2 regions of the Huintestinicola butyrica genome follow, and region 1 is predicted to be linked to the other one. Evidence: a T-box and tRNA genes for the amino acid it is inferred to sense, from the RefSeq annotation. Region 1 holds a T-box; the other holds one or more tRNA genes.

What was found. A T-box is a leader RNA that pairs with one kind of tRNA and senses whether it is charged. The one in region 1 lies ahead of hisS (histidine--tRNA ligase), so its partner is inferred to be a tRNA-His.
Region 2: it has a tRNA-His gene. The T-box ahead of hisS (histidine--tRNA ligase) is inferred to sense a tRNA for this amino acid. The anticodon was not compared.

What each region holds. Positions count from the first base shown of each region.
Region 1 covers NZ_JAOQKB010000010.1:85,080-95,418, reverse strand. Annotated here, with positions in the region: gene OCV68_RS10950 (cobyric acid synthase) at 1-1,091, opposite strand, end outside; gene OCV68_RS10945 (pyridoxal phosphate-dependent aminotransferase) at 1,084-2,106, opposite strand; gene aspS (aspartate--tRNA ligase) at 2,334-4,115, opposite strand; gene OCV68_RS10935 (hypothetical protein) at 4,137-4,820, opposite strand; gene hisS (histidine--tRNA ligase) at 4,771-6,063, opposite strand; T-box leader at 6,118-6,323, opposite strand; gene mgsA (methylglyoxal synthase) at 6,384-6,788, opposite strand; gene OCV68_RS10920 (nucleotide-binding protein) at 6,830-7,699, opposite strand; gene OCV68_RS10915 (DUF4125 family protein) at 8,063-10,312, shown strand.
Region 2 covers NZ_JAOQKB010000003.1:51,257-61,595, forward strand. Annotated here, with positions in the region: gene OCV68_RS04365 (NADP-dependent isocitrate dehydrogenase) at 1-382, opposite strand, end outside; gene OCV68_RS04370 (hypothetical protein) at 581-811, opposite strand; gene OCV68_RS04375 (aconitate hydratase) at 846-2,783, opposite strand; tRNA gene OCV68_RS04380 (tRNA-Gly) at 3,036-3,109, shown strand; tRNA gene OCV68_RS04385 (tRNA-Arg) at 3,115-3,191, shown strand; tRNA gene OCV68_RS04390 (tRNA-His) at 3,322-3,398, shown strand; tRNA gene OCV68_RS04395 (tRNA-Leu) at 3,623-3,709, opposite strand; gene OCV68_RS04400 (JAB domain-containing protein) at 3,905-4,708, shown strand; gene uvrA (excinuclease ABC subunit UvrA) at 4,755-7,583, shown strand; gene OCV68_RS04410 (uracil-DNA glycosylase) at 7,609-8,277, shown strand; gene OCV68_RS04415 (hypothetical protein) at 8,467-9,180, shown strand; gene OCV68_RS04420 (PH domain-containing protein) at 9,177-10,339, shown strand, end outside.

The sequences.
Region 1 (10,339 bases):
CTGAATACCGTCTCGCAGTCCAACAGACCCATTCCCGCAGCCTCGCCGCCGCCCTCGGTGTTTTCAGGGTCGGATATGCGCCTGCCAAGCATCTGATACCCTCCGCAAACGCCGAAAACAGGAACTCCGCCGAAGTTCAGCTTCTTTATCATCGCTTCCATGCCGCTTTCACGAAGCCACTTCATGTCCCCCAGAGTGCTTTTCGTTCCGGGGAGGATTATCATGTCCGCTCCCTCCAGCTCACCTGGCTTGGAAGCATATCTCACCGAAACACCCTCGTACTGGCTGAACACATCAAAGTCCGTGAAATTGGATATCCTGGGCAGACGTACAACGGCAATGTTGATAAGCCCCCTTTCCTTGTTTTCGATTTTTTCCGACAAGCTGTCCTCATCGTCAATGTCGCAGTGAATATAGGGAATGACCCCCGCCACAGGCACGCCGCCCTTTTCACGGAGAATATCACAGCCGCTGTCAAAAAGCCGCTTGTCCCCACGGAACTTGTTGACCACAATCCCCTTCACCCTCTGCCGCTCCTCTTCTTCAAGGAGCATTAGAGTGCCGATAAGCTGGGCAAAAACGCCGCCACGGTCAATGTCCCCCACCAGCAGAACAGGTGCGTCCGCCAGCCTTGCCATGCCCATATTCACAATGTCATCGCTTTTAAGATTAAGCTCCACAGGACTGCCCGCCCCCTCTATCACAATGATGTCATACTTCTCCGCCAAAGCATTGTACGCCCTCATTATGTCGGGGATAAACTCCTTTTTCCGCTTGAAATACGCCGAAGCGGTCATGTTGCCCACCACCTCGCCGTTGACTATCACCTGGGAGCCGATGTCAGTTGTGGGCTTCAAAAGGATAGGGTTCATCAGCACGGACGGTTCCGTGCAGGCTGCCTCCGCCTGCATGACCTGCGCCCTGCCCATTTCCAGCCCCTCGGAGGTGATGTATGAATTCAGCGCCATGTTCTGCGATTTAAAGGGCGCACAGGAGTAACCGTCCTCGTGGAATATCCTGCACAGCGCCGCCGCAAAAAAGCTCTTGCCTGCGTTGGACATAGTTCCCTGCACCATTATCGCCTTAGCCATTCAAAAGCCCCCTTTCAAGCGCCATAACAAGCTCAATGTTGTCCTCATGTGACCTTACCGCCGTCCTGAAAAAACTGCCGTCCAGCCCGCAGAAATTCTCGCACCTGCGCAGGGCAATGCCGCTTTCCATGGCAATGTCCGCCAGATCATGCTCACTTTTAAGCAGTATAAAGTTTGCTGCCGCAGGATATGTCTTTATACCCATTGCGCCGAATTTTTCCGTCAAAAATCTCCGCTCACGGGAGATATATTCCACCGTCCGCCCGATGAAATCACTATCATCAAGCGCCGCCGCTCCTGCCGCCTGAGCAAGGCTGTTCACGCTCCAGCTCTGTCCCGCAAGGCTGACTTTTCCGAGAAGATCCTCATCACAGCACAGCATATATCCCAGCCTAAGAGCAGGCATGGCATATATCTTTGTAAACGCCTTTATAACTGCCGCTCCCGCCTCGGCAAGTACATTGGCACTGACGGTATTTTCGGAAAAATCGGCAAAGGACATATCTATCACGGGCAGTATCCCAAGTCTTTTGCACCGTGTGACAATTTCCAGTAGGCATTGTTCCGACAGCTCCCCTCCCGTGGGATTATTGGGGCTGCACAAAAACACAATGTCATATCCGCCCTCGAGAACGTTTATGTAATCATCGCCCAAAGCAAAGTCATTTTCCTCTTTGAGCGCATAAAAATTGATCTCACATCCTGCCGCCGAAAGCGCCTTTTCATACTCGGAAAATGTGGGAGCCAATAACAGCGCCTTTTTCGGCTTTGCGGCAAATACTGTGCGGAAAATAAGGTCAGCCGCACCGTTGCCGCATATGATATGCTCAGGCTGAATGTTCTCCCGCTGCCCTATTTTCTCTCTCAGCACGGTACACTCGGGGTCGGGATATGTGCCGCAGCTGCGTATAGCTCCCGAAAGAGCTTTATATGCCCCCTCAGGCATTCCCAGCGGATTTATGTTGGCAGAAAAATCAATGCGGGCATCAGTGCCCCCGTGCTCGTATTTATCCATATTCCACCTCAGCGTATATTACTAATCTTCAATCAACCTACAGACAAATCCTCGGCTGAAATAAGCCCATTCTTCGTCAAGCTCCCTTGCCGGGCGGCAAGCCCGCCTGCGGTCGCTTTCCTTGACTGGTCTTATTTCATCTGTCGGCTTTGCCTATAGAACGATTGAAGATTAGTATAAATTGAGCCAAAGGCAGTTTTTAGCAAGCCGCCTTTGGCTCTGAAAAATTATTCGTCCTCTGACTTTGTAACTTCAATTCCCAGGATATCAAGGCTGTCCTTGTCAACAGCCGCAGGGCAGTTGCTCATAAGCTCGGAAGCGTTCTGCACCTTGGGGAATGCGGTAACATCACGGAGACTGTCAGCGCCGCACATTATCATAGCCAGTCTGTCAAGACCTATGCCCATGCCGCCGTGGGGAGCTGCGCCGTACTTGTACGCCTCTACCAGGAAGCCAAACTTAGCCTCGATCTCTTCATCGGTAAGTCCCAGTGACTCGAACATCTTCTGCTGAAGCTCATAGTCGGTAATTCTGATAGAACCGCTGGAAAGCTCAGTGCCGTTAAGCACCAGGTCATATGCCTTTGCAAATACCTTTTCGGGAGCAGTGTCAAGATACTGTAAGCACTCGTCCATAGGCATTGTGAAGGGGTGGTGCATAGCGTCCCAGTGCTGAGTTTCCTCGTTCCATTCAAAGAAGGGGAACTCGGTTATCCACAGGAAGTTGAACTTGCCCTCGGGAATAATATTCAGCTGGCGTGCACACTTAAGTCTCAGAGCGCCGAGAGATGTAAGAGCTGTATTCTTCTTGTCGGCGATGATGAACACAACGTCGCCCTTTTCAGCGCCTGCCGCAGCAAGTATCTTATCAAGCTCGCCCTCGCCGAGGAACTTGCCGAAAGAGCAGTTGGGAGCGTCCTCGACCCAACGGATATAAGCAAGGCCCTTTACGCCGATGCCCTTGACATATTCGGTCAGCTTGTCAATCTCTTTTCTTGTGAAAGTGGAAGCGCCGCTCTTTGCGGTGATGCAGCGAACAGTGCCGCCGTTTGCGATAGCGGAGGTAAATACTCCGAAGCCGCAGTCCTTAACAACATCGGTAAGGTCGGTTATCTCCATGCCGAAACGTGTATCGGGCTTATCGGAACCAAAGCGCTCGAGAGCCTCGGTATATTTCATTCTGGGCAGAGGCACAGGGATATCTCTGCCAAGTATCTCGCTGAACAGTCTGCTGATAAAGCCCTCAGCCATTTCCATAATGTCCTCGGTCTCGGCAAAGGACATTTCAAGGTCTATCTGAGTAAATTCGGGCTGTCTGTCCGCACGGAGGTCCTCATCACGGAAGCATCTTGCCAGCTGGATATAGCGGTCAAAGCCTGCTATCATAAGCAGCTGCTTGTATATCTGAGGGGACTGGGGCAGAGCATAGAACTTGCCGGGGTGAACTCTTGAAGGAACAAGGTAGTCTCTTGCGCCCTCGGGAGTGGATTTTATCATCATAGGAGTTTCTATCTCAATGAAGCCGTTCTCATAGAAATAGTCTCTTGCAACCTTTGCAATCTTGCTTCTCATAATGATATTCTGCTGGAGAGGCTTTCTTCTCAGGTCAAGATAACGGTATTTGAGGCGAAGCTCCTCGTTGGTGTTGGAGTTGTCAACTATCTCAAAAGGAGTGGTCTGAGCCTTTGCAAGTATTCTCAGGTCGCTTACATATACCTCGATATTACCTGTCTTGATGTCGTTGTTCTTGCTTTCTCTTTCTCTTACGGTACCCTTTACCAGAAGAACATATTCGGAGCGGCAGGAAGATGCCTTTTCAAATATAGCCCTGTCGGTGCCGTCGTCAAAAGCCAGCTGAACAATGCCTGTTCTGTCTCTCAGGTCGATGAAGATAAGGTTGCCCAGGTCTCTTATTTTCTGAACATAACCGCCTACAACAACTTCCTTGCCAACGCCCTCTACCTCGCCGCAGTAGCAGGTGCGCTTCAGGCCTTTCATATTATCTGCCATTTTAAAAACTTCCTTTCAGTATTACAGAATATCATTTATCTTATCGAAATATTCCGACATTTTTTCTTTTGTTTCGGGGTCGGCACAGGCATTGCCGATGTCCCTTACCCCTTTCAGAACGCCGATTATCTGAGGGCGCTCCTTGGCTTCGCTTCTTGCAAGCCTTTCCGACGGGAGAACGGTGAGCAGTCTTTCCGCCGCCGTATCCGCAGTCATCTCCCCTGCCGCAATTTTCTTTGTGCATTCGGTGTATGCCCGTGAAAACTCCAGCAGCCGCTCCAGGTCATTGCCCATGCTCTTCTTGTTAAGCTCCGCCACCTTGGTCTTTGCAGCAATAAGAGGTAGCAGCTTCATGACCGTAACGGGCGAAAGCTTGTTCAGTATCTTCTTCTGACCCATGACCGCCGCCAGCCAGAAAAGGGACGTGGTCTTTGCGGCATCAAGTCCGTTTCCTTTCAGAAGCTCTCTCATATCAGCCGTGATAACGCCGTTTCCCTCCGATGAACGGCTGCGGACAAATGCCATCAGCCCCTCAAAGTCCTTTTTCATATGCTCATTTGCCATGGCAACCTCGCCGCCCATGGTAACAATTATCTGCTCCTCGGTCACTTCGCCTATAAAGCTTTTACCGTCGTATATCCTTATGACCGCCATATCATTCCTCGGAAGCGAACATATCAGCCATGTGGATATCGGAGAAAACATCAAGGAACTTGTCGCCCAGAGTTATCTCGGTCTCCTCACCTGTGGTCATGTTCTTAAGCTTTGCGCTGCCTGCTTCAAGCTCGTTGTCGCCGATTATCATGGAGAAAGCGGAACCTATCTTGTTGGCATACTTCATCTGAGCCTTTACGCCTCTGCCCATAACATCGCATTCAGCGTGGTAGCCCTCGTCACGGAGAGCCTTGACCAGAGAAACAGCCTTTTTCTGAGCCGCAGCGCCCATTGCGCCGATGTAGATATCGCAGCCACGGGGCATATCAAACTCGCAGCCCTGCTTTTCCATGGTCATGATTATTCTTTCCAGGCCCATGGCAAAGCCCAGCGCAGGAGTGGGGTTGCCGCCCATCTCCTCAATAAGTCCGTCATAGCGTCCGCCGCCGCATACAGTTCCCTGTGCGCCGATAGATGTGGTGATGAACTCAAAAACGGTCTTGGTGTAGTAGTCAAGGCCTCTTACTATCTTGGGGTCAACTGTGTACTTGATGCCCATTTCGTCAAGGTAGCCCTTGAGGGTCTCAAAATGCTCTCTGCACTCGTCGCAGAGGTAATCTATCATAAGGGGAGCGTCCTTGCCTATTTCACGGCAGATCTCGCTCTTGCAGTCCAGTATTCTCATAGGGTTCTTTTCAAATCTTGACTGGCAGGTGCCGCAAAGCTCCTCCTTGTGGGGAGCAAAGAACTCTCTCAGCTTCTCGTAATACTTTGCACGGCAGTGAGGGCAGCCGATGGAGTTGATGTGCAGCTCGATATCTTTAAGTCCCAGTCTCTCGATAACGCTTCCCACAAGGCATATCATCTCAGCGTCAGCAGCAGGTGAAGAGCTTCCCACCATTTCAGCGCCGAACTGGTGGAACTCCCACAGTCTGCCTGCCTGAGGCTTCTCGTGGCGGAAGCAGGAGAGGATATAGAACACCTTCTGAGGAAGTGCGTCATTTAAAAGTCCGTTCTGGAGCACAGCTCTGATAGTGCCCGCAGTGCCCTCGGGACGGAGAGTGAACTTGCTCTCCCTGCCCATAACGCTGAACATTTCCTTCTGAACAACGTCGGTAGTCTCGCCCACCGAGCGCACAAAAAGCTCGGTATTTTCAAAAGTAGGAATGCGTATCTCCCTGAAACCGTAAGAAGCGGCAGTATCCGCAGCAATCTTCTCAACAGTCTGCCACTTGTGGCTCTCAGCGGGGACAACGTCCTCCATTCCCTTTATCCTTGTGGTAATAAGCTCCATAATATCTGTTCCTTTCTTTAAACAAAAAAGCCGTCTCCAAATGTGTATAAACACATTCGGGACGACTGTAAAACCGTGGTACCACCCGTATTTGCCGCAGTGCGGCCTCATACATCTTTAACGCAGATATGCGGACGGGCTTTTATTCACCCGCCGGCTCACCGAGTGTCCTTCATATCAGGTGCAGTCAGGCAGTTCCAGCAAATCCGCCTGTCTCTGAAAAAGCACATAATATTACTCTCCCGACTCAAAGCCGTTGTGATATTGATATCATTATACACTTGATTTCCCCATTTGTCAAGGGCAAATCAACATTTATATCAATCAATGGGATTAACGATCTGGCGCCAGTCAAGATCTCCTCTTTCAAGCGCATGGATAAGAGCCTCGGCAGTAGCGATATTGGTCGCAACGGGAATGTTATGAACATCGCAGAGTCTCAGCAGGTTCATTTCATTCGGCTCGTGGGGCTTTGGAGAAAGCGGGTCTCTGAAAAAAAGGAGCAGGTCGATCTCGTTGCACGAAATACGTGCGCTTATCTGCTGATCTCCTCCCTGTGCGCCGCTCAGATACCTCTGAATATTAAGTCCCGTAGCCTGAGCTACCATTTTGCCCGTTGTGCCTGTTGCGCATAGGTTATGACGTGACAGCACACCGCAGTAGGCGATACAGAACTGGACCATCAGCTCCTTTTTGGAGTCATGCGCAATAAGTGCAATATTCATTTTCTATCATTCCTTTCCCCGTGAGATAACAGAAGCCATCATTACTGAAGAAGAACCTTGAAGCTGAGAGGAACGTCCTCACCCTTGATCCTCTTTGAAATAGCGTCAAATGCCTTGAATGCCAGTGAGCTGGAGGGAAGAGGTTCTCCCTTGGAGGTTGCGATAATAACAGCATCATCATCGGGGATAACACCGATGAGCTGAACGCCGACTGTATCAATGATCTCATCAAGATCGACTACCAGGTCAGCCTTGAAGAGGTCGGGATTTACCTTGTTTATGATAAGGCGCTGCTTCTTGTTGCCTCTCTTATAGAACTCATCCGACATTGTTCTTGCGTCTCTTACGCATACAGGGTCGGGAGTGGTGTTGATAAGGATAAGGTCAGACTGCTCAACAACATCGAAAACGCTGGCATTGGTACCTGCGGAGGTATCAACGATGATGTACTCATAGTACTTTCTCATTTCCTGGCAGATGTTCTTGATAGTCTCAGCGTCAACTCTTGCGAAAGGATCCTCAGGAGCACAGACAATGCTGAGGTTTGTTGCGATCTTCACCTGAGTAGTAGCCTGGTAAATGTCACATTCTCCCTTGAGAACGTTGCCCAGGTCATACTTTATGTCATTCTTGACTCCCAGCATGATATCAAGGCATCTGAGTCCGAAGTCAAGTTCTATAATAAGTGTACGGTGTCCCTGCTTTGCAAGAGCAAAGCCCAGCTCGGAGCAGATTGAGGATTTTCCGGTACCGCCTTTACCGGAAGTAACAGCAATGATCTTGGACATAATAGCTCCATTCTCCGCATTTCTGATATAATAATAGCTGTGTGCCGCCCGACTGAATGATGCGGACAGACCGACGGACTTCATAACGCAATATATGCCTGTGAGAAAAATTCCCGCAAGCATCTGCCATTCCTGCCTGATATGTACTTCGGAGCTTCACCCACAAAATGGGATAATATTTCTCCCCAGCTCCTCAAAGTCTCACACGGCACGGACGATTACCTGATTAAAGGCACACAACCGGTTACTATTATTGTACCATAAAATCGCAAAAAGTCAAAGGCTTTTTGCCCACTTTGCACAATTTCGTTATAGTGTAATTATTCAAATCATAATATTTGTATAATTTATACAAATTATTTTTAATAATAAACTTCTGACAAAAAGTACGGATCTTCCCCTTGCAATACCCTAAAAAACAGTTGATTTTCATAAAAATATATGTTATAATATACCTATCAAGTATAATTCAGAAAGGACGATAATATGAATACCAATGAAATTCTTTCTCACATAGACAGCCTGCTAAAAGAAAGCCGCCTTGATGAAGCGGAAAAATATATGAAAGCCACTCTTTCCGATGCGGAAAAATCGGACCGCCCCGATATAATGCTCACCCTTTACAATGAGCTTGCAGGCTTTTACCGTGACTGCGGCAGATTTGCCGAAGCGCTGGAAAGCTGCCGCCGCTCGGAAGTGCTTCTTGAAAAAATGAACATCGGCGGCGCTCAGCTTGCCTCCGCTCTGCTCAACTCCGCCAACGCCTGCCGTGCCGCAGGGCTGTATGATGAAAGCTTTGACTATTACCGCAGAATATATGCAATTCTGGAGAATATCGGCGCAGAAAAGCCACTCTACGCAAGCTATTATAATAATCTTGCCCTGCTTTATCAGGAAACAAATAACTGGCAGGAAGCCGCAGACTGCCTGAAAAAAGCCCTCTCCCTTGCAGATGACGATATCCGCAGGGCGATCACACGCTCAAATCTTGCCGTCTGTCTCACAAAGCTTGGGGACAACAGTGCCGCAAAAGAGACACTCGCTCCCGCTATGGAAACATTCTCGGGGCTGTCCCCCTCTGATTTCCATTACAGCGCAGCCCTCGCCGCCATGGGTGATATATGCTTTGCTGAAAAGGATCTTTCCAAAGCCGCATACTATTATGAAGCATCTCTGTCCGAAATAGAGCTTCATATGGGCAGAAACAACTTCTATGATATAGTGTCCCACAACCTCTCGGAAGCTTATGAAAACTTAGGCGGCAAGCCGGCACTCAAAGGCATGGAGCTGTGCAGACAATATTTCGAGGTCTTCGGCAGACCCATGCTCCAAAGGAATTTTGCCCTCTACCTTGACCATATCGCCTGCGGACTGGCAGGAGAAGGCTCCGAGTGTCTGGGCTTTGACGACCATATCTCCCCCGACCACGACTTTGGGCCCTCATTCTGCATCTGGACAGACCTACCCGACGATATGTGCGCCAAGCTCCAAAAGGCATATGACCTGCTGCCAAAAGAATTCATGGGCATGAAACGAATAGTCACCCCAAATGGGACCGACCGCACAGGCGTGATAAAAGTCACGGACTTCCTGAGAAAATTCACAGGCTTTGACCACGTTCCAAACAGCTCCGAGGAATGGCAGTACACCGTTGACGAAAACCTTGCCTGCGCCGTGAACGGCAGCATTTTCATGGATAATTCAGGCTTTTTCACCGATATCCGTCAGCGGCTCCAAGTCCAGCCCGAGGATATCAGGCTGAGGAAGCTTGCCGCAGAGCTTGAAAAAATGGCCCAGAGCGGTCAGTACAACTACCCCCGAGCAATGAAGAGAACCGACCCCGCCGCCGCATTTTTCACCCTTTCCGCATTTATGGAAAGCTCCATGAAAGCAGCCCATATCCTTTCCCAAAAATATGCTCCCTATTCAAAATGGCTGTTCAGAAGCACGGAAGCTCTTCCAAAATTTGATGAGCTGGCAATAGCTGTCCGCAATATCGCCGAGGGAAAAAATATCACCGAAAATATAGAAATAGCCTGCGCAGCTGTCAGAGCCGAGCTAAAGGCTCAGCAGATATCAAACTCCGACGATTATATGTCAGTGTGCGCCGATGATGCCAAGCACCGTGCGGACATCATCTACACCGCCGAAGAAATAATTGCCATGGAGTGGGATTTTTTCGATAAGGTGCAGAACGAGGGCGGAAGAGCCGACTGCCAGGACGATTACTACACCTTTTCCATAATGCGCCGCAGCCAGTATTATTGCTGGGAGCTGCCCATGCTCTGCTCGCTGTATGAGGATTTCAAGGCAGCCAAAGCAGACGACCGCAACCCCATAACCGAAAAATACGGCTATATGATGGAGACCACCGCCCCCGCCCGCTTTGCTGAGATACGCTCCTCTCTCCCCGAGATACCGCAGCAGAAAAAGGAGCTGTGCTCCGCTATCTGCCAGATACAAACAGGCATGATGGAGGAATTTGCCGCCAATTATCCCAAGCTTGCAGGCAGAGCAAGAACAATACACACCTATGAGGACACACCCTGGCTCACATCTTATGAAACATATCTCCGTGGGGAGCTTTATACCTATTCGGATATCACATTGAAGCTTTACGGCAGCTTTATCGCCCGCCTCTGTACAGAGGGGAAAAATCTTGCCTATATAATAATGGAGCAGTCAGTTAAGATGTACGGCTATGAGAGCCTTGACCAAGCGGAAGAACACGCATAAAAATAAGTGGTTGCCACATTTTGCGGC
Region 2 (10,339 bases), on a different contig from region 1:
GCTTTGTCCATGTGGGGATATAGGGAGTGATGCCCTTTACGATGATAGGTGTACGGAAAACGGTACCGTCAAGGATAGCACGGATAGTGCCGTTGGGGGACTTCCACATTTCCTTCAGGTTGTACTCGGTCATTCTTGCGGCATTGGGGGTGATGGTTGCGCACTTTACAGCAACGCCGTACTTCTTTGTAGCCTCTGCGGAGTCGATAGTTACCTGGTCGTCAGTCTCGTTTCTGTGCTCAAGTCCAAGGTCATAGTATTCGGTCTTGAGGTCAACGTAAGGGGTGATAAGGATATCCTTGATCATCTTCCAGATAACTCTGGTCATTTCATCTCCGTCCATCTCGACGAGAGGTGTTTTCATCTGAATTTTATCTGCCATTTTATCTTACCTCCTGAAATTTTATACTAATCTTTAATCGTTCTATAGACAAAGCCGACAGATGAAATAAGGCCAGTCTGGGAAAGCGACTGCGGGCGGGCTTGTCGCCCGGCAAGGGAGCTTGACGAAGAATGGGCTTATTTCAGCCGAGGATTTGTCTATAGGTTGATTGAGGATCAGTATTATTGCCGTGCAGCTTTATAAGCCTGCTCTTGCGATCATATAGACCACAGTACCGACTGCACATGAGGAAACGACTGCTATGGAGCTTCTCTTTTCCTTTTCCATTTGTGGGAATTTGCTTTTCAGCACGCTATCCGCCACAATGCCGACCACCAGTACAGCAATAAATGCAGCCGTTCCGGCAGGCGTGTCGAAGCCCTTATGACTGCCGCCCGTTCTTCGGATAAAGTATAAAAAGCTGTCCACTGTCATTCCTCCGTATGCGTGTCCCGTATCGGTATTACTTTAAGGATTCTCTTGTGTAGTCAAGCAGACCGCCTGCAAGGATAATGTCCTTGGTTCTGCCGGAAAGCTCGCAGAGAACGGGGATCTCCTTGCCGTTTGTCTTGTTAACAACGGTAAGCTGGGTCTTGCCCTCGGAAACAGCCTTTCTTACATCAGCAAGAACAAGCTCGTCGCCCTGAGCAATATTGTCATAATCAGCCTCGTTCACGAATGTGAGGGGCAGAATGCCTGCATTGATAAGGTTTGCTCTGTGGATACGTGCAAAGCTCTTTACCAGAACTGCCTTTACGCCAAGGTACAGAGGTGCAAGGGCTGCGTGCTCACGGGAGGAGCCCTGTCCGTAGTTGGAACCGCCTACGATAATGCTCTTGCCCATGGACTTTGCTCTCTCGGGGAACTTCTCATCGCATACAGTGAAGCAGAAGTTGGAGATAGCGGGGATATTGGAACGAAGAGGAAGTATCTTTGCGCCTGCGGGCATGATATGGTCTGTGGTAATGTTGTCGCCGACCTTGAGGGAGCAGCCGCAGTCAATGGTCTCCGCAAGAGGTGCAGTCTCGGGGAAAGGCTTGATGTTGGGGCCTCTGAGGATAGTTACGGAATCCATCTCAGCCTCGGAAGCGGGGGGAACGATCATATTGTCGTTGATATCGAAATGAGTGGGCATCTCGAACTTGAACTCGCTGTCGATAGTTCTGGGGTCGGTGAATACGCCTGTGAGAGCGGAAATTGCAGCAGTTTCGGGAGAAACCAGATAAACCTGAGCGTCTCTTGTACCGCTTCTGCCCTCAAAGTTACGGTTGAAGGTTCTGAGGGATACACCCTTGGAGTTAGGTGACTGACCCATACCGATGCAGGGACCGCAGGCAGATTCAAGGATACGTGCGCCTGCGTCGATCATAACAGCAAGAGCGCCGTTCTTTGCCAGCATATTGAGCACCTGCTTGGAGCCGGGGGCGATGGAGAGGGAAACATCGGGGTTAACGGTCTTGCCCTTTAAGATGTGAGCCACCTTCATCATATCCATAAGTGAGCTGTTTGTACATGAACCGATGCAGACCTGATCTATCTTCATGCCGCTAAGCTCTTCGACAGACTTGACATTATCGGGAGAATGGGGACAAGCAGCAAGAGGAACAAGCTTGGAAAGGTCGATCTCAACAAGCTCGTCATAAACAGCGTCGGGGTCAGCGGAAAGGGGAACATAAACGTCCTCTCTGCCCTGAGCCTTCAGGAACTCTCTTGTGGTCTCGTCGGAGGGGAAGATAGAAGTAGTAGCGCCAAGCTCAGCGCCCATGTTGGTGATGGTAGCTCTCTCGGGAACGGAAAGTGTCTTTACGCCCTCGCCGCAGTACTCGATGACCTTGCCTACGCCGCCCTTAACGGAAAGGCGCTTGAGGACTTCAAGGATAACGTCCTTTGCGGATACCCAGGGAGAAAGCTTGCCTGTAAGCTCTACCTTTACTACCTTGGGGTATGTAATATAATATGCGCCGCCGCCCATTGCAACCGCAACGTCAAGTCCGCCTGCGCCGATAGCGATCATACCGATACCGCCGCCTGTGGGGGTATGGCTGTCGGAACCGATGAGGGTCTTGCCGGGAGCGCCGAATCTTTCAAGATGTACCTGGTGGCAGATACCGTTGCCGGGACGGGAGAAGTAAATGCCATGCTTCTTGGCAACGGAGCCGATGAAGCGGTGGTCGTCCGCATTTTCAAAGCCTGACTGGAGGGTGTTGTGGTCGATATAAGCAACTGAACGCTCTGTCTTTACTCTGGGCACACCCATAGCCTCAAATTCGAGGTAAGCCATAGTGCCTGTAGCGTCCTGTGTAAGGGTCTGGTCGATCCTGATGCCGATCTCATTGCCCTTGACAAATTCGCCGTCAACGACATGAGCCTTGAGTATCTTTTCAGTTAAAGTAAGTCCCATATATTTCAATCCTTCCTGCGGTAATTAAGAGAATATCTCATAATACATTATACTTTAATCAGATGAAATTGTCAATGTAAAATTGCGTAAAGAGGCGGATTTTGCGTGCTCCGGAGGCAAAGTTGCATATTTTGCACAAAAACCCATATTCAAAATATAAGATTTTTTATTTCCAGAAGTATTGACAACAGCAAGATACCGTGCTATAATATAAATCGTCACTTGAACGGTTTGCAAGAACGATCAGTGAATGCGGGTGTAGTTCAATGGTAGAACTCCAGCCTTCCAAGCTGGTCGCGTGGGTTCGATTCCCATCACCCGCTCCAGATATGCGTCTTTAACTCAGCTGGATAGAGTAACTGCCTTCTAAGCAGTAAGCCACTGGTTCGAATCCAGTAAGACGCGCCAATTTTTTCTTAGGCGAAAGCCTTTTGCGGCAGTCAGATTCCTTAGAATCCCTGTCGGTCTTGCTCCCATGCTTCTGCGTTCGGGAGCGTATTTATATTGTAACGCTCCGTAAGAACGTTACATAAATATGGTGGGTGTAGCTTAGCTGGTTAAAGCGTCGGATTGTGGTCCCGAAGATCGTGGGTTCGAATCCCATCTCCCACCCCACTGAATTGCCGTACATTGTACGGCAATTTTTTTATGCCCAAAACAGATCACAAAATCTCAGACTTAATGGCTGTTCGGGATAAAAGAAAATGCGGCTGAATGGGCTCATAAAAAAGGAACGTTTCCAAAGAAACATATGCCGAAAGCTTAAGGCACAACCGCATTCATTATGCAAACAAAAAGCCCCACAAACAACGTACAAACGTTATTTGTGGGGCTTAGCTTGGTGCCGCTGACCGGACTTGAACCGGTACGGATGTTACTCCGAGGGATTTTAAGTCCCTTGTGTCTGCCGATTTCACCACAGCGGCGCATATTTAAGCTTACATATTATATCATATAACAGAGAGAATGTCAATGCTTTTTTCTTTAAACTTTGCGCACTTTGGCAATAATTGCCCCGTGATGTCAAAAAATCGGAGCGATGTACTGTACTATTTATAAATAATGCTTGAAATTTAAAAATATTTGCGGTATAATACACACATATGAACGGAGGTGCCGCTATGCTGACCGACCCCGATATCAGCCATGTTGCCGATGATGAGCTTGACCGTGCCATTGCCGAAAGAAACGAGGAAATGAAAGCCCAAGCCGACCTGTCGGAAATATCTGCCGATGACAAGCGAAAAAAATCCGCCCTCGGTCACAGGGACAGGGTAAGGGAACGCTTTCTGAACACGGGACTGGATGGCTTTGCAGACCACGAGATACTGGAGCTGTTGCTCTTTTACACCATTCCCAGGCAGGACACCAAGCAGATCGCCCACGAGCTTATCGACCGCTTTGACAGCGTGGCGGGAGTATTTGACGCTGACATTGAGGAGCTTTGCAAAACAAAGGGGATAACCCAGAATTCTGCGGTGCTGTTCAAGCTTATTCCACAGCTTATAGGCGTTTATTACAGCGGCAAGGACGAAAAGAAGTCATACACCAACTCCGATATGCTGGCAGAGCTTTTCAAGCCCATGTTTGTGGGCGAAAGCACCGAAAAGTTCATGCTTGCCTGCTTCGACAGCCGCCTGCGCAGGCTCTCCGTTACCGAAATAAGCCGTGGCTCGTCCTCCTGCACAACCATTGATATGCGGAAAATAATGAGCGAGGTCACAAAAAACGGCTGCACCATGGCCGCCATTGCCCATAACCACCCCAAAGGCGCTCCCCGTCCATCCGACGAGGACGTTGCTGTTACCAGGCGGATAAACGAGATATTCCGTGCTGTGGGCGTAACCCTCATGGATCACATAATCGTTGGCGAAAGCAGGACATATTCCCTGCGTGACGGCGGCGAGCTTAGTATATTTGATTAAAGATCGGTATTAAAAGTCACTGCAATTTCTGAAAGGATAAATTCTGATGCCTATTGACAAGATAGTTATTAAAGGTGCAAGGGAGCACAATCTGAAAAACATCGACCTGGAGCTGCCCCGTGACAAGCTCATTGTCATGACGGGTCTTTCAGGCTCGGGCAAATCCTCCCTTGCCTTTGACACCATATATGCCGACGGTCAGCGCAGATACGTGGAAAGTCTGTCCTCCTATGCCAGAATGTTTCTGGGTCAGATGGACAAGCCCGATGTGGATTCCATTGAGGGACTTTCCCCTGCCATCTCCATCGACCAGAAGACAACTTCAAAGAACCCACGCTCCACTGTGGGAACCGTTACCGAGATATACGACTACTTCCGTCTGCTTTTCGCAAGAATAGGCGTTCCCCACTGCCCCGTCTGCGGCAGAGAGATAAAGCAGCAGACCGTTGACCAGATAGTTGACAAGATATCCTCTCTCCCTCAGGGCACAAAGATACAGATACTTGCCCCCGTTGTCCGTGGACGAAAGGGCGAGCACACAAAGGAGCTTGAAGCCGCAGGCAAATCGGGCTATGTGCGTGTGCGCATCGACGGCATAGTATATGACCTGTCGGAAGAGATAAAGCTGGAGAAAAACAAGAAGCATACTATTGAAATAGTTGTTGACCGCCTTGTGGTAAAGCCCGAAATGGGCACACGCCTTGCGGACAGCATCGAGACCGCCGCAGGCATTTCGGGCGGCATTGTAATATGCAGCGTTGTTGACGGTGAGGACATCATGTTCTCCCAGAACTACGCCTGCCCCGAGCACGGAGTTTCCATGGAAGAACTTTCCCCCAGAATGTTCTCCTTCAACAACCCCTACGGAGCCTGCGAAAAATGTACGGGCCTGGGCGTTTACAAGAAGATAGACCCCGACCTTATTATCGCAAATCCCGACCTTTCCATTATGGAGGGCGCCGTAAAGGCAAGCGGCTGGTCAACCACCGATGATAATTCCATCGCAATGATGTATTTCAAGGGCGTTGCCCAGCATTACGGCTGTTCCGTCAAGGATCCGCTTTCAAAATGGAGCGATGAGGCTGTTCACGCCCTGCTTTACGGCACGGGTGATATCAAGCTGAAGCTCCACCGCACCACAGCCTACGGCGGCGGCATTTATTATCAGCCTTTTGAGGGAATAGTCAACAACCTTGAGCGCAGATACCGTGAAAGCAACTCCGAATGGAGCAAGGCGGATATCGAGCAGTATATGTCCGAGGAAAACTGCCCCGAATGTCACGGCAAGCGCCTTAAAAAGGAAATTCTCGGTGTTACCGTGGGCGGAAAGAACATTGCAGAGGTAACGGATATGTCCGTGGTGCAGTGCTATGACTTTTTCGACAAGCTCACTCTCACCGAGCGTGAAAGCTTCATCGCCGAGCGCATAGTCAAGGAGATAAAGGACAGGCTGGGCTTCCTTAAAAGCGTGGGTCTGGAATATCTTACACTGTCCCGCTCCGCAGGAACGCTTTCGGGCGGCGAGTCCCAGAGAATACGTCTGGCAACTCAGATAGGCTCTTCACTGGTGGGTGTGCTTTATATCCTTGATGAGCCGTCTATCGGTCTTCATCAGAGGGATAATGACAAGCTTATCGCAACGCTGAAGCGTCTGCGTGATCTGGGCAACACACTTATCGTAGTTGAGCATGACGAGGATACCATGAGAGCGGCGGATTTCATCGTTGACGTAGGCCCATATGCAGGCGTTCACGGCGGCGAGATAATCTGCGCAGGCACAGTGCAGGACGTTATGAACTGCGAACGATCCATAACAGGCGCATATCTCAGCGGCAGGAGAAAAGTCCCCGTTCCCGAAACAAGAAGAGCGGGAAGCGGCAAGCTGCTCACCGTTCACGGTGCAAAGGAAAATAACCTTAAAGGCATCGACGTTTCAATACCTCTGGGCACATTCACCTGCGTAACGGGTGTCAGCGGCTCGGGCAAATCATCGCTGGTAAACCAGATAATCTACAAGTATCTGGCGGCAAAGCTCAACAGGGCAAGGACCCGCCCCGGAGCTTTTGACTCTATCGAGGGAGACGAGTATCTTGATAAGATAATAGCCATCGACCAGTCGCCTATCGGCAGAACTCCCCGTTCAAACCCCGCCACATACACAGGCGTTTTCAACGATATAAGAGACCTTTTTGCCGAGACCAACGACGCAAAAATGCACGGCTATACCTCAGGCAGATTTTCATTCAACGTCAAGGGCGGCCGCTGCGAAGCCTGCGAGGGCGACGGCATAATCAAGATAGAAATGCACTTCCTGCCCGATGTGTATGTCCCCTGCGAGGTCTGCAAGGGCAAGCGCTATAACCGTGAAACTCTGGAAGTAAAGTACAAGGGCAAGAACATTTACGATGTGCTTGAAATGACAGTTGACGAGGGCGTGGAGTTTTTCTCAAACCACCCCAAAATATACCGCAAGCTGCTGACGCTGCAGGAAGTGGGACTGGGCTACGTGAAAATAGGTCAGCCCGCAACAACGCTTTCGGGCGGAGAAGCTCAGCGTGTAAAGCTGGCTGCGGAGCTTTCAAAGCGCTCCACAGGCAAGACGATATATGTGCTTGACGAGCCTACCACAGGCCTCCACACAGCAGATGTACACAAGCTGCTGGAGGTGCTGGAACGCCTTACCGACGGCGGAAACACCGTGCTTGTCATAGAGCATAACCTTGACGTGATAAAAACAGCGGATTATCTTATCGACCTTGGCCCCGAGGGCGGCGACAAGGGCGGAACGCTGGTATGCTGCGGAACTCCCGAGGAAGTGGCAGCCTGCGATAAGAGCTATACAGGCAGATATCTGAAACCAATGTTAAGCAAATAATGTTAAGCAAATAAGGGGGAGCATGATGGTTCATTTCGGCAACGAATGGGACGAGATAATGGCAGGGGAGTTTGACCTGCCCTACTACAAGCAGCTGAGGGAATTTTTAAAGCAGGAGTATTTCACAAAAGAGATATATCCTGATATGAACAACATCTTCAACGCAATGAAGCACGCTTCATACAGCGATATAAAGGCAGTGATACTGGGGCAGGATCCATATCACGAGCCCGGGCAGGCACACGGCCTCTGCTTTTCCGTTCAGAAGGGCTGCCCCATTCCGCCGTCGCTCCAGAACATATATAAAGAGCTGAACGCAGACCTGGGAATACCACCCGCACCTCACGGAGAGCTGTACAAGTGGGCGGATAACGGCGTGCTGCTTTTAAACACAGTCCTCACCGTCCGCAGGGGACAGGCAAATTCACATAAAGGCAAGGGCTGGGAGATATTCACCGATGACGTTATAAAGAAGCTCAATGAGCGTGAGAAGCCCATGGTATTCTTATTATGGGGAGCAAATGCACGTTCAAAGAAGCAGTTCATCACAAATCCCAATCATCTTGTGCTTGAAGCGGCTCACCCGTCGCCATTGTCAGCATACAACGGATTTTTCGGGTGCAGGCATTTTTCCAAGTGTAATGCTTTTCTGGAAGCACACGGCATAGAGCCTGTGGACTGGAGAATAGAATAATAGATAAGCAAAGAAAAAAGTCCGCACAAGCACACTCTTAATGTAATTGCACCTGAGTTATCGCACGACCGTTCATGCTACACCTTTTTTCATAATAGCATTGATTTAAAAAGATAAATATGGTATAATAACGTCAGCACCGCACATATCCTTGTGGTGCTGACTATTTTTTTGCAAAGGAGCGGTAAGATGACAAAACAATATACCTCAGACCCCAAGGGACGAAAATTTTTATCAGCTGCCGCTTTCCTGCTGACTTTGGTCATCATCTTTGCCCTTAATATACTCAGGCAATATGTCAAAGAAAAATTTCCACAGTATCTACCCGATACCACCAGCCTCCCCGAAAAGCTCATAATCGTGCTGATGATAATTTTTGCGGCGATATATGTGGTGTTTATCGTTATTTTCCTGCCAATGTGGTACAAAACCATACGGTACATTATGAAGGATAACGAGATAATTTCATGCAGCGGTCTTATATCCAAGACCTACAGGATAATGAAGCTCTCTGCCATTCAGCACGCTTCAAGGATATCCCTGCCCTTTTCAAAATACACCTGCTTTAATTTTATTTCGCTGAACGCCCTGGGCGGCTCCATGCTGCTGATGTTCCTCTCCGCCGGGGACTGCCGTGAGATACTGGATATATTTGAGCGCTCTATCACTGCAAAAAAAGAGCCGAAAGCTAAGACACAGCCCACTCCCAAGGGGAAATATTCCCTTTCCCAGTCGGACGGCTCTGCCGATTATGTTTATACCGACAATTCCTCTCTTTTAAGCTCCGAGGAGATATCGGACGTGCTTGACGGCTACAGCAGCTTCAGGCAGCTGAGCTTTGACGATATCCCCGACTCGCAGCTCACATTCACCGACACGGACAGCGGGGAGGACAGAAAGTGAAAAGACAGCACCCTCTCGCCATCATAGGATACACCTCAAAGAACTTCTGGCTGCTGCTTATCCCTCTCATACGTGGTCTCGTGGCGCTGAAATTCGACTTCTACAACTGGGCATCGGGCGCACAGTGGGATATTCTGGCTGTAACGGTAATGATAGCCGCCGCATATATGAGGTGGTACTGCACCTCATATGAAGTGACCGACGATTCCGTGCATATAAAAACGGGAGTTATCGTCCGCCGTGACACGTATATCCCCTTTAAGTGCATAAGCGCCGTTACCAGCGAAGAAAACCCCATTTACGGCAAATTCGGGGCGATACGGCTTTATATCGACACCGACGCTGTTACAGGCAGCCGCAAGCAGGCGGACGTAAACATAATGACCGACCGCATGACCAGAGCGCAGCTTTTCAATCTTCTTTCCGCCGCCTTTACCGAGGACGAGCCTAAAAAGATAAATTACACCTACAAGGTGTCCAAGCGGAGCCTTGTGGCGTTTTCATTCCTGTTCTCATCAGCACTGTCGGGCGTTGCCCTGCTGATAACCGCCTTTTCGGGAAGTACGGACATCATCGGCGACCAGCTGGAAAGAGATTTCCTCACCGTGGTCAATGACCTTTCGGACGTTGTGGCAAGCCGGCTGGGACGGCTCATCAAGGGCATCTCCCCTGCGGGCATAGCCGTTTCAATAATCATCGGCGTGGGCTTTCTCATATCCTTTGCGGAAAATATCCTGCGGCACATAAACTTCACCGCAGGGCGCAGGGGAAAGTGCATAATCATCTCCGCAGGACTTATCGTCAAGCGAATGTACTGCATCAACAGCCGCAGGGTGAACATCGCCGATATGCGCCAGAACCTGCTGATGAAATTCTTCGGCATAACCTCGGTACACGTAAACTGCACAGGCTACGGCAAGCGTAAGAACGAGTTTCCCGTGTTCGTGCCCATATGCTCAATCAGGCGTATAAACGACGGAAAAAGCGTGCGTAAGCTTTCCAGCGTCATGGAAATGCTGCTGCCCGATTTCTCGGGGGCGGAAAGCTACATCAACCCCAGAACCACCTATATAATGCGATTTATAATGCCCCCTGCGCTGGCGGTCTATGGCATACTGCTGTTGGGAATGGTGCTTATGATAATGTTTCCACACTGGTA